One region of the Stenotrophomonas sp. 85239_Sma genome, then DNA from elsewhere that is predicted to be linked to it. Evidence: riboswitches for the same ligand, from Rfam matches in the RefSeq annotation. Region 1 holds a riboswitch; the other holds the start of a gene.
What was found. A riboswitch is a leader RNA that binds a small molecule or an ion and turns the genes downstream of it on or off. The one in region 1 is predicted to bind cobalamin.
Positions count from the first base shown of each region.

Region 2: linked by a shared signal. The riboswitch ahead of btuB (TonB-dependent vitamin B12 receptor) and the one ahead of ACYKG1_RS01105 (epoxyqueuosine reductase QueH) in region 1 are both predicted to bind cobalamin.

Region 1 is NZ_CM151163.1:248,313-254,911, reverse strand. Features, by position in the region: gene ACYKG1_RS01120 (patatin-like phospholipase family protein) at 1-1,041, opposite strand, end outside; gene ACYKG1_RS01115 (bifunctional nicotinamide-nucleotide adenylyltransferase/Nudix hydroxylase) at 1,236-2,285, shown strand; gene ACYKG1_RS01110 (nicotinate phosphoribosyltransferase) at 2,350-3,759, shown strand; cobalamin riboswitch at 3,894-4,123, shown strand; gene ACYKG1_RS01105 (epoxyqueuosine reductase QueH) at 4,285-4,971, shown strand; gene pncA (bifunctional nicotinamidase/pyrazinamidase) at 5,027-5,653, shown strand; gene ACYKG1_RS01095 (NYN domain-containing protein) at 5,755-6,564, shown strand; gene purU (formyltetrahydrofolate deformylase) at 6,561-6,599, opposite strand, start outside.
Region 2 is NZ_CM151163.1:522,502-529,100, reverse strand. Features, by position in the region: gene ACYKG1_RS02440 (aminotransferase-like domain-containing protein) at 1-567, shown strand, start outside; gene bioD (dethiobiotin synthase) at 633-1,325, opposite strand; gene ACYKG1_RS02430 (GAF domain-containing protein) at 1,394-1,876, shown strand; gene ACYKG1_RS02425 (TfoX/Sxy family protein) at 1,873-2,235, shown strand; gene ACYKG1_RS02420 (histidine phosphatase family protein) at 2,322-2,900, opposite strand; cobalamin riboswitch at 3,043-3,265, shown strand; gene btuB (TonB-dependent vitamin B12 receptor) at 3,381-5,222, shown strand; gene gph (phosphoglycolate phosphatase) at 5,308-5,976, opposite strand; gene ACYKG1_RS02405 (class I SAM-dependent methyltransferase) at 6,053-6,599, opposite strand, start outside.

The DNA of each region.
Region 1 (6,599 bases):
GGTCGGTTCACAGCGGCGCTCGCGGCGCGAGGGCTCATGCAGCGGCACCGCGCTGATCAGCAGCGGGAAGCTCAGGCTCATGCGCGTGGCCACCAGCACCGGCAGCTTCGGCCCCTGTGGCAGGTGGTAGTACCGCCGCCCTTCGACCTCCAGCGGCGGGCCGGCCTGCGTCACCAGCCACTGCACCACGCTGGCGGGGAACAGCTGCTCGAACTCCTCGCGCAGGAACCAGAACTGCGCACCGCCGAGCGGCAGCGTGCGCGGCTCGTTGTGCGACACGCAGGTGGTGATCATCTGCAGGCTGATCGCATGCGGGCTGTCAGGCTCACCGGCATAGCGCGGCGCGTCGTGCAGGTCGGCGAAGGTCAGCGGCGCATCCAGCGGCTTGCCGGACAGCTGCTGCAGGCACTCGTGCAGCCACTCGGTCAATGCTGGCGTGCGTGCATCGCGGCCGAGGCCGCTGCACAGGCCCAGCAGGTTGCGCCGCGCCACCCGCGCTACCCGCAGCGCAGCCCCGGCCACGCCGGCACCGTAGGCGCACAGCAGCGACGGCAGCAAGGTAGCCGCCACACCGCTCCAGCCACCACCCCACCAGCCCAGGCCAAGCAGCAGCGCCAATGACACCAGCACTTCCAGCGGTGCGATCTGGAACACGGCAACGGCCAGGCACAGCAGTTTGCGCGGCAGGCCGGCGTTGCCGGTCAACACCACCAGCAGCCGATAAGCGGCGCGTGCGCCCCGCGCCGGTTGGAACAGGCTGTAGATGAAGCCGCGCCGCGACAGCTGCGCCGACACCGCCGACAGCCCGCCGTAGCCGGCATCGCCGGGCAGGTGCTCGCCGGCCTGCATGCGGCGATCACCGCATGCAGCCGCGGCCGCCACCGCCGCAGCAATGGCGCCCGCCGAGGTGCCGCCGATGCTCTTGAAGCGATACTCGCGCGCCAGCGCCAGTACCGCATTGGGGTACACGATGCCGCTGGTGATACCGCCTTTCATGACCAGATCGCAGTACTTGTCCGCCACTGTCTTGCCCCCGAGCATGCCGTCCGCCGCGTGGGTGCCAGTATGGCGCAGAGGCTTCTCAGGGCCTGAGAACAGCAGCGCAGTCCGGGCAGGAATCTTCGGTGTTCAGCCGAAGGCATGCCTGCAGGCTTGACCCGCCCCACCATCGGCGTAGCATCTGCAGCAAGCCAAGGGACAGACCCGCGGCTGCCACAACGACATGAGGGATTCTCATGGAATTCGACTATCTCGTCTTCATCGGGCGATTCGAGCCCTTCCACAACGGCCACGCCGCCGTTGCCCGCCTGGCCCTGAGCCGGGCCCGCAAGCTGATCTTCCTGGTCGGTTCTGCCGATACCCCCCGCAGCCTGCGCAATCCCTGGACCGTGGCCGAACGCGCCGTGATGATCCAGGCCGCCCTCGATGGCCACACCGACCGCCTGCTGATCCGCCCGCTGCGCGACCACCTGTACAACGAAGCGCAGTGGATCGCGAGCGTGCAGCGACAGGTGGCCGAAGCGCTGCGTAACGACGGTGCCGCCGCCGATGCGAAGGTTGGCCTGATCGGCATGGACAAGGACGCCTCCAGCTACTACCTGCGCGAATTCCCGCAGTGGCCGCTGGTGGACGTGCAGCACACCGCCACCCTGTCGGCCACCGAGCTGCGGCGCTACCTGTTCGAAGCCGGCGACGTCGACTTCCACGGCGCGCTGCTGATGCTGCGTGGCAACGTGCCGGCGCCGGTGTACGACATGCTCGAAGCGTTCCGCAGGAGCGCGCCCGCCTATGGCCAGCTGGTGGCCGAGTACCGCTTCATCGAACAGTACAAGGCCGCCTGGAAGGATGCGCCGTATGCGCCCACCTTCGTCACCACCGATGCGGTGGTGGTGCATTCGGGCCACGTGCTGCTGGTGCGGCGCCGCTCGGAACCCGGCAAGGGGCTGTGGGCGCTGCCCGGCGGCTTCGTCGGCCAGGAGCAGAGCCTGCTCGACAGCTGCCTGCGCGAACTGCGCGAGGAAACCCGGCTGAAGATTCCGCTGCCGGTGTTGAAGGGTTCGCTGAAGGGCCAGCAGGTCTTCGACCACCCCGACCGCAGCCAGCGCGGCCGCACCATTACCCACGGTTTCCACTTCGAATTCCCGGCCGGCGAACTGCCGCCGGTGCGCGGCGGCGACGACGCCGACAAGGCGCGCTGGATACCGGTGAGTGAAGCGTTGGACATGGGCCCGCAGCTGTTCGAAGACCACCTGCACATCCTGGAGTATTTCCTCGGCCGCGGCTGACCTGCCCGGCCTCCCCACTGGCGGATAGACCGCCGGTGCCATTCGACGCGAAGGAGCTTCCGTCATGCACTACCTCGATAATCTTCTCCTCAACACCGACAGCTACAAGGCCAGCCATTGGCTGCAGTACCCGCCGGGTACCGATGCCACGTTCTTTTACGTGGAATCACGTGGCGGCCTGCACGATCGCACGGTGTTCTTCGGCCTGCAGGCGATCCTCAAGGACGCCCTGGCACGGCCGGTCACCCACGCCGACATCGACGACGCTGCTGCGGTATTCGCCGCCCATGGCGAACCGTTCAACGAGGCCGGCTGGCGCGGCATCGTCGACCGCCTGGGCGGCCACCTGCCAGTGCGCATCCGCGCCGTGCCCGAGGGCAGCGTGGTGCCCACGCACCAAGCGCTGATGACCATCGAGTCGACCGATCCGGCCGCGTTCTGGGTGCCTTCGTACCTGGAAACCCTGCTGCTGCGTGTGTGGTACCCGGTCACCGTGGCCACCATCAGCTGGCATGCGCGACAGACCATCGCCGGCTTCCTGCAGCAGACCAGCGACGACCCGCAGGGGCAGCTGCCGTTCAAGCTGCACGACTTCGGCGCCCGCGGTGTATCGAGCCTGGAATCGGCGGCGCTGGGCGGTGCCGCACATCTGGTCAACTTCCTCGGCACCGATACCGTATCGGCCCTGTGCCTGGCGCGCGCGCACTATCACGCGCCAATGGCCGGTTATTCGATCCCCGCCGCCGAGCACAGCACCATCACCAGCTGGGGCCGCGAGCGCGAGGTGGACGCCTACCGCAACATGCTGCGCCAGTTCGGCAAGCCCGGTGCGATCGTGGCGGTGGTGTCGGACAGCTATGACATCTACCGCGCGATCAGCGAGCACTGGGGCACGACGCTGCGTGATGAGGTGATCGCCTCGGGCGCCACCCTGGTCATCCGCCCCGACTCGGGCGACCCGGTGGAGGTGGTGGCCGAAAGCCTGCGCCGGCTGGATGAAGCCTTCGGCCACAGCCTCAACGGCAAGGGCTACCGCGTGCTCAACCACGTGCGGGTGATCCAGGGCGATGGCATCAATCCGGACACCATCCGGGCGATCCTGCAGCGCATCACCGACAACGGCTACGCCGCCGACAACGTGGCCTTCGGCATGGGCGGTGCGCTGCTGCAGCGGCTGGACCGCGATACCCAGAAGTTCGCGCTGAAGTGTTCGGCCGCACGGGTGGACGGCGAGTGGATCGATGTCTACAAGGACCCGATCACCGACGCCGGCAAGGCCAGCAAGCGCGGCCGCATGCGCCTGCTGCGGCGCCTGGATGACGGCAGCCTGCACACGGTGGCATTGCCCCCCAGCGGTGACGAAACGCTGCCGACCGGCTTCGAGGACGCGATGGTGACCGTGTGGGAGAACGGCCGCCTGCTGCACGACCAGCGGATGGACGACATCCGCGCCCGGGCGGCGGCGGGGCGTTGAAGGTGCATCCCGACCGGGGTCAGAGCCCGCTGCGTGGCAGCGGGATCCGACCCCTTCCTTCCGCTGGGGTCGGATCCCGTTGCAGCGCAATGGGATCCGACCCCGGTGCCCCTTGACCCGCGCGGCCAACAGGTCCACTTTGCACACGCCGAAGGTATCCCTCCCATCGCTCCGGCGCGGGGAAGGATTTAAACGGGAATCCGGTGAAGGCGCTTCGCGCGCCCATTCCGGAGCTGCCCCGCAGCGGTGAATGGAAACGAATCCTGCCAACAGCACTGGGCGCATGCCTGGGAAGCGGCGGGTAGTAGGTGGGCTGCGGCCCGTGTCCATCAGCCCGAATACCGGCCCCGGCCGGGGGACACGACCGTCCCCTGACTCGACCTGGAATCTCCGCGGGGAGGTTGCCGGGGCCGTCGTCGTCCTGCGCGTGCAGGCGGTGTGGCCGCGCGCGTCCTGTTCACGGTATCCGGCCAGACCCGTTCACCCATGCACTGATGCGTGGGCCACCGCCGTTGCCGGCGGCCCATGCGGTACCTGACGATGACCCAGCCCCAACGCCCCACCCTGACCCTGCCCGCCGACGGCAAGCGCCTGCTGCTGCATTCGTGCTGCGCGCCCTGTTCCGGCGAAGTGATGGAGGCGATCACCGCTTCCGGGATCGACTACGCGATCTTCTTCTACAACCCCAACATCCACCCGGTGAAGGAGTACGAGCTGCGCAAGCAGGAGAACATCCGCTTCGCCGAGCAGCACGGCATCCCGTTCATCGACTGCGACTACGACACCGACAACTGGTTCAGCCGTGCGCGCGGCATGGAGAACGAGCCCGAGCGCGGCATCCGCTGCACGATGTGCTTCGACATGCGCTTCGAGCGCACCGCGCTGTACGCGCATGAGCATGGCTACGACACCATCAGCTCGTCACTGGGCATCTCGCGCTGGAAGAACATGGCGCAGATCAACGACTGCGGCATCCGCGCCGCGTCGCGCTATGAAGGCCTGCAGTACTGGGACTACAACTGGCGCAAGGGCGGTGGTGCCAGCCGCATGATCGAGATCAGCAAGCGCGAGCAGTTCTACCAGCAGGAGTACTGCGGCTGCGTGTACTCGCTGCGCGACGCCAACCGCCACCGCCGCGAGAACGGCCGCGAACGGATCAGGATCGGCCTGCTGTACTACGGGCAGGATGCTGAAACGCCGCAGGGCGATTGACGTCCAGGCATGGGGCGGCCACGCTGGTCGCCCCTTCTGTTGTGCCGGAACTGCCATGACCGCCCTGCCCGCCGACGTCGCCCTGCTGGTGATCGACCTGCAGCCGGACTTCATGCCCGGTGGCGCGCTGGCCTGCGACCAGGGCGATGCGCTGGTGGCACCGATTGCCGATCTGCTGGCGCAGCGCCGCTACCGCACCGTGGTGGCGACCCAGGACTGGCACCCGGCCGACCATGCCTCGTTTGCCAGCCAGTACCCCGGCCGGCGCCCGTTCGAGACCATCCTGCTGCACGCGCAGCCGCAGACCCTGTGGCCCGACCACTGCGTACAGGGCAGCGCCGGTGCCGCCCTGCACTCGGGCCTGGACTGGACCGTGGCCGATCTGATCCTGCGCAAGGGCACGCGCCAACAGGTGGATTCGTACAGCGCCTTCCGCGAGAACCATGGCCCCGATGGCGAGCGCCCAGCTACCGGTCTGGCAGGCTGGCTGCACGAGCGCCGCGTCCGCGAAGTGCACGTGTGCGGCCTGGCCCGCGATTACTGCGTGCTGTGGAGCGCACAGGACGCGGTGAAGTCCGGCTTCCGGGTGAAGTTCCTGTGGGAGCTGACCAGGCCGGTGACCGACGCCAACGACGCAATGGTGCGCGAGGCGCTGGGCAAGGCGGGGATTGCGATCATCTGACGGGCGACCGCCGCTCAATGGACGCGGCGTCGCTGGGTGTGAGATACCAAAGCCAAGAATGTCGCCTCTGCCGCTTGCAGGCCGCAGCCTGCGGCAACACAATGAACTCGATCCAGCCCTCCAAGTACGCCCCCCTACAGATCGCGGGACGGCCGAACCGGGGGCTTTTTACTGGGTGGAATCGGAAGGGCAAAGGCATGCCAACAGCGATCCTGATCGATGGCGGTTACTTCGTTAAGCGGTTCCGCCGGATTGAACCTCACAACGCCAGCAACGCTGAGCGTGCCGCAGAAGTGGCGCATCGGTGGGCGCTCGCCCACCTGGCCTCGTCAGGTTGCGAGCGGCGGGATCTCTACCGGATCTTCTTCTACGACTGCCCACCGCTGCGAAAGCGGATGCACAACCCGATCTCGGGCGCCTGCATCGACTATGCACGCTCACCGGAGGCATGCTTCAGGGTCAGCCTGCACGAGGCCCTGAAGCAGAAGCGCAAAGTGGCACTGCGCCTTGGTCATCTCGCGGATTCCAGTTCGTGGACAACCGATTCCCGAACGCTCGATGCACTTCTGAAAGGCAAGCGCGCATTCTCCACGCTCCTGCCCGAGGATCTGCACCCCGAGGTCAGACAGAAGGGCGTCGATATGCGTATCGGCCTGGATATCTCCTCACTTTCCCTCAAACGACAAGTCCGTCAGATTGTTCTGGTCGCCGGTGATGCCGATTTCATTCCCGCTGCCAAACTCGCACGACGCGAAGGCGTGGACTTCGTCCTGGACCCGATGTGGTCGCCGGTCCCCCAGGGCCTTCTGGAGCACATCGACGGTGTTCGCTCCACCTGCCCCAGGCCTGCAAGCAGGAAGGAAGGGAAGGCCGTGATCGAGCACGCGACGGTAGATGCAACCCGACCCTAACGGAACACGACTGTGCGGTGCCCGTTGAGCAGGAT
Region 2 (6,599 bases), 270 kb from region 1:
GAGCTGCAGTTCTGCGAACCGCCGGCGCCCTTGCTGAAGGCCTTTGATCGCGATGGCTGGGTGATGGTGGTCGGTGGTTTCTCCAAGACACTGGCACCGGATTACCGCATCGGCTGGCTGGACGGCGGCCGCTTCGCCGAACGCATCGCACTGCTCAAATTCCAGTCCACCGGCGGCGAGCCGCAGTTGCTCGGCGACGCGGTGGCCGCGTATCTGGAAGCGGGCAGCTACGAGCACCACCTGCACCGCATGCGCCGGCTGTACCGCGAACAGGTGGGACGGCTGCGCCAGCTGGTGGCCGAACACTTCCCGGCCGGCACCCGCGCCACCGAACCGCAGGGCGGGTTCCTGCTGTGGCTGGAACTGCCGGGCGTGGATACGCGCGAGCTGTTCGAGCGTGCATTGCAGGAGGACATCGTGTTCATGCCCGGCCAGGTCTATTCACGGGGTGCGCGTTATCGCCACTGCCTGCGGCTGTCGTGCTGCCAGACGCTGGACGCGCGCTTCATCGGCGCAGTGGAGCGGCTGGGTGCGATCGCGCGGGAGCTGGCGCTGATTGATCGGTAGCGCCGGGCCATGCCCGGCGGGCTTTCTGGTCGCCGCGCTGCGCGCTCGCGGGGCATGGCCCGGCGCTACCCCGGGTCCCCGCGCAGATTGGCACTCAGCGCCTCACCACTCGCACCCGGCAGATGCGGCAGCCGTCCCCAGCACGGCATCGGCAAGCGTTGCTGCAGGGTCCTGATGTTCTCGTCCTGGCGCTGCATCGCCGGGTCGATGTGGTTGCCGATCCAGCCCAGGCACTCCACGCCGCTGGCCTGCAGCGACTGCGCAGTCAGTCGCGCGTGGTTGACGCAGCCCAGCCGCATGCCCACCACCAGCAGCACCGGCAGCCGCAGTGCACGTACCAGGTCCAGCTGGTCCAGCGTGGCCGAGACCGGCGCCAGCCAACCGCCAACGCCCTCCACCACCACGACATCGGCCTGCGCGCGCAGTCGCGCGAACGCGGCCACGATCGGCGCCAGCTCCACCTGCACGCCATCCTCGGCAGCGGCCAGTTCCGGTGCCAGCGGCTGCCGCAGCGCATACGGGTTCAGGTCGGCGTAGTCCGGCACCGGCCAGCTGGCTGCCTGCAGGGCCAGCGCGTCTTCGTTGCGCAGGCCCTGCCCCAGGTCTTCGCTGCCGCTGGCCACCGGCTTCATGCCTACCGCGCGCAGGCCGCGCCGGCGCAGTGCATGCAGCAGCGCGGTGCTGGCTGCAGTCTTGCCGATCTCGGTATCGGTGCCAGTAACGAACAGGGCGGGCGGCAGCGTGGCGGGCAGCGGCATCGATGGGCTCCAACGGGACGACAGGGCGTGCATTATCGCCGGCCCGGCGTGCTTGCTAGACTGCGGGCATGTTCGCCAATGCCTCGCTTACCGGCAGCAAGCCGGAACAATACGCCCAGCTGCTGGAACAGGCCCGTGGCCTGGTCTACGCCGAGTCCGACCGCATCGCCAACGCGGCCAACCTCTCCGCACTGGTCTACCACGCCCTGCCCGACCTGAACTGGGTGGGCTTCTACCTGTACGATGGCAAGGAGCTGGTGGTCGGCCCGTTCCAGGGCCTGCCGGCCTGCGTGCGCATCCCGCTGGACAAGGGCGTGTGCGGTGCCGCCGCCAGCCAGCGCGTGACCCAGCGCGTGGACGACGTCGATGCCTTCCCCGGCCACATCGCCTGCGATTCGGCCTCGCGCTCGGAACTGGTGGTGCCGCTGCTGCGTGGTGATGAACTGATCGGCGTATTCGACATCGACAGCCCGAAGGTCGGCCGCTTCGATGCCGATGACCAGGCCGGCCTGGAAGCCATCGCCCGCGTGTTCGTCGAGGCGCTGGGATGAGCGCACCGAAGCTGCGCAACATCGGCCCGAAGAGTGCGGCGTGGCTGCGCCAGGTCGGCCTGCGCAGCCGCGAGGACCTGGTTGCAATCGGTGCGGTCGGCGCCTTCGTCAAGGTCAAGCGCGCGGGCTTCAAGCCCAGCCTGAACCTGTTGTACTCGCTGGAAGGCGCGCTGCTGGACTGCCACTGGCAGGAACTGAGCGAGCCGCAGCGTGAGGCGCTGGTGCAGGATTACGAAGCGCGCATCGCCGCGCACCCGCTGAAGGCGGCCGGCCCGGCGTCGGGTCCGGTGCATGAGCAGCGCTTCGACGCCGACGATGACGCGGAAGACAGCGTGGCCGAGCACGCCGACGAGGACTGACGGGTAGTGCCGGCCGCTGGCCGGCAACTGCACGATCTTTGCAGCGTTCCTGAGGAAGCCGGCCAGCGGCCGGCACTACCGTCGGGTCAGGGCTGCTGCAGTTCCAGCAGCTCGCCCACCAGCCCGACCTCACCGCGTTCCACCCACACCCGCAGGCGGGTGCCGTGATCGATGCGCAGTGCCCAGCACAGTGACATCGGCAGGCCGCAGACCTGTGACAGCACCATGCGCAGTGGACCACCATGGCTGACCACCAGCGTCGGCACCGGATCGTCAACATCAAGCAGGCGATCCAGCGCGCGCGCGATGCGCCGCTCGAAGTGGCCCCAGCTTTCACCATTCGGTGGCGGGAATGCATGCGGATCGGCGTGAAAGGCCGCCAGCGCGTCCTCCGGCAGGTCGAACAGCGACTGCCCGTCCCAATCGCCGAAATCCAGCTCTTCCCATTCCTCGTCCGCTTCCACGTCCAGCCCGCGCGGGGTGGCCAGGGCCATCGCCGTGTGCAGCGAGCGCAGCCGCGGCGAACTGATCACCCGCTCCCAGGGCTGCGCAGCGTAGGCGTCGACCAGTTCCTGCGGCAGGCGGGCCAGCTGCGGTGGATCGCTGCGGCCATCGAGGAACTCATCGCGACCGTTGCCGGCATGGCGGACCAGGTCGAGGATCATGCACGCGTCCTGTACGGGCAACGCGGGAACAGCGGAAAACAGGCGGACATCGGCAACGGCACCACGGGATCGAGGGACCATTCTAAAGGCACGGCAAAGGCAGTCGAGCAGGCTCGACGCTACGGGCCGCCTTCGATGCCGTAGACTGCGCGCACTTCCAGGTGACCTGCGGCCACGGCCGGCAGGTTGAAACGGGAAGCCGGTGACGCGTGATTCAACGCCATGCCGGCGCTGCCCCCGCAACGGTAAGCACGTCAGTTCCAGGCAACAACGCCACTGTGCCGCAGGCATGGGAAGGCGCCTGGACGGTGGCCTCGCGCCACCCGGCGGCAAGCCCGGAGACCGGCCCGGAAGCCTCAGGTCGCGATGCGGTGGGCATGGCGCTGGATGACCGCAGCCTGCGCTGCGGCGTCGGCGCATGCCTGCCTTCGCGGCTCCTCCCCTTCGCCACGCGGGCGTGCGTGGCACCTGGAGTCCCCCATGAAGCTGCAGTCCCGAATGCTGTCCCTGGCCGTGCTGGCCGCCCTGCCCGCGCTGGCCCAGGCCGCCGATGACACCACCGCGCTCGACCAGATCCTGGTCACCGCCACCCGCACCCCGATCGCCCTGCAGGACAGCATCGCGCCGGCACAGGTGATCGATCGCGCGCAGATCGAATCCAGCCAGGCCACCTCGCTGCAGGAGCTGCTGCGTGGCCGCGCCGGCATCAACCTGGCCAATGCCGGCGGGCTCGGCAAGCAGAGCTCGCTGTTCCTGCGCGGCACCAACTCGGGCCACACCGTGGTGCTGGTCGACGGCGTGCGCATCAACAGCGCCGACCTCGGCCTGGCCATGTACCAGGACCTGCCGCTGGCGCAGATCGAGCGCGTGGAAATCGTGCGCGGCCCGCAGTCCAGCCTGTACGGCGCCGACGCCATCGGGGGCGTGATCCAGATCTTCACCCGCCGCAACCAGGGCGATTTTGCTCCGCACTTCCAGCTCGGTGGCGGCAGCAACGGCCTGCGCGAAGCCAGCGGCGGCATCGGCGGCGGTACCGAACGCGGCTGGTTCGGCGCCGACATCGCCTACCAGCATTCCGATGGCATCGACGCCTGTCGCGGCTCGGCGACGCTGTTCACCGGCTGCTTCGCCGACGAACCCGACCGCGATGGCTACCGCAACCTGTCCAAGAGCCTGCGTGGCGGCTACACCGTCAACGACCAGTGGAACGTGGAAGGCAGCGCGCTGCGCGCCGACGGCAAGAACCACTACGACGGCTATTACAACTACTCGGAAACCCGCCAGCAGGTGCTGGCCGGCAAGGTGCGCTACACCCCGTCCGAGCGCCTGGCCTTAACTGCAAATGTCGGCCGCAGCGACAACGAGTCGGATAATTTCGGCGACTTCGGTGCCCGCGGCAGCGCGCAGACCCATCGCGACAGCGCCTCGCTGCAGGGTGACATCACCTTGGCCGAAGGCCAGCTGCTGAGCACCGGCGTGGACTGGAGCGAAGACAATCTGGATGGCAGCAGCGCCGGGTATCTCGTCGACAGCCGCCGCAACACCGGCGTGTTCGTGCAGTACCAGGGCCGCTTCGGCCGCCACCAGCTGCAGGCCAGCGCGCGCAATGACGACAACCAGCAGTTCGGCAATCACGCCACCGGCAGCGTTGGCTGGGCGATGGAGCTGGGCCACGGCCTGCGCGTCAATGCCAGCTACGGCACCGCGTTCAAGGCACCGACCTTCAGTGACCTGTATGACCCGTGGAGCGGCGTGCCAACGTTGAACCCGGAGAAGTCGAAGAGCGCCAACCTCGGTGTTTCGCAGCAGGGCCAGGGCTGGCATTGGGGCCTGGACGTCTACGAGACCCGCATCGATGACCTGATCACCTACGATGCGTCCACCATGAAAATGCAGCAGGTGGAGAAGGCGCGCATCCGTGGTGCCGAGCTGACCGGCGGCGTGCTGTTGGCCGGCTTCGACATCAACGCGCAGCTGAGCTACACCGACCCGCGCAACCGCACCCACGGCAGCACCCAGTTCGACAACTGGCTGCCGCGCCGTGCACAGCAGACCGCACGCCTGGACATCGACCGTCGTTTCGGCGGTTTCCGCGCCGGCCTGACCGTGCAGGGTGCGGGCAAGCGTTATGACGATGCCGCCAACGCGGTGAAGGTTGGCGGCTACGGTACCTTGGACCTGCGCGCCGAGTACGCGCTGACGCCGGAATGGTCGCTGCTGGCGCGTGCCGCCAACGTGTTCGACCGCCGCTACGAGACGGTGGCGTGGTTCAACCAGCCCGGCCGCGAGTACCAGCTGAGCGTGCGTTACCAGCCGAAGTAAGGAAATGCGCCGGGCATTGCCCGGCGCATCCTGACGCCATCGACGCATGGCGTCGATCTACTGTGAGCCGAGCGTGGGCTCGGCTCTATACCGGAATGCCCGTGGCCAACCCCGGCAGCTCACGCAGGTCGTCGATCACCGCCACCGCATGCGCGGTGGCCAGGTCCAGGCCGCGCGGATAGCCGTAGCGCACCAGCGCGATCGGCATGCCGGCATCTTCGGCGGCACGGTAGTCGGTCAGCGAATCGCCCACCATCAGGCAGGCATCCACCGGCAACCCGAAGTGCGCGGCGATGTGCCGCAGTGGCTCACCGCTGGGCTTGCGCTGCGGCAGCGAATCGCCGCCCAGTATCAGCGCGAACGCATCACCGATGCCCAGGTGCTGCAGCAGCGGTGGCACCAGCGCTTCGGGCTTGTTGGTGCAGATTGCCAGCGGCACATGGCGCGCACGCAGCTGGGCCAGTGCCTCGGCCACGCCATCGAACAGGCGCGGGCTGCGCAGCAGGCACTCACGGTAGTGCACCATGAACACCGGCATCACTTCGCCCATGTCGACCTCGCGGCCGGCCGCATGCACGGCCTGTTCGACCAAGCGGCGCACACCGTCGCCGATCCAGCCGAGCACCGTGGTTTCCGGCACGCGTGCCACACCGATGGCCTCCAGCGTGCGGTTCAGCGCTTCAGCGATATCAGCCGCGCTGTCGACCAGCGTGCCATCGAGGTCGAACACGACCAGCGGATAGGGATACGACAAGGGACGGCACCTGTTGAACGTGGGGCCGTCCATTGTACGCCGCCGCTTTTTCCGCAGACCCTTCTGCCGCTGTGCCTCAGCCGATCCTGCGTGCGCGGGTGGCGAGGAAGGTGGGCAGATAGCGGTCGATCAGGAAGCGCGGCTGCGGCTGCCAGTCTTCCATGAAGCGGTCGATGACGAAGCCGGCATCCAGCTGCCCACCGATCAGTTCGGTCAGGCTGTGGCCGAAGGTCAGCGCATCGCCACGGGCCAGCTTTGCCTCGCGCTCGGCCGGCGCCAGGTCTTCCAGGTCCGAATAGGGAATGGCGTACCGCGGCCGGATCAGGCCCTGTGCATCCAGCTGCGGATCACGTGCACCGACGAACAGCACCGGGTTGTAGAAGCTGGCCATCAGCATCCCGTCGCGCGCCAGCACACGGCGGCATTCGGTCCACACCGGACGCACGTCGGGCACGTACAGGTTGGAGATCGGGTGGAACACCACGTCGAAGCTGTCGTTGGCGAACACGTGCAGGTCGCGCATGTCGCCCTGCACCGTGCGCAGCTGCAGGCCGTCGCGCGCAGCGACCCGGCGGTCCTGTTCCAGCTGCCCGTCGGACAGGTCGAACACGGTGACGTCGGCG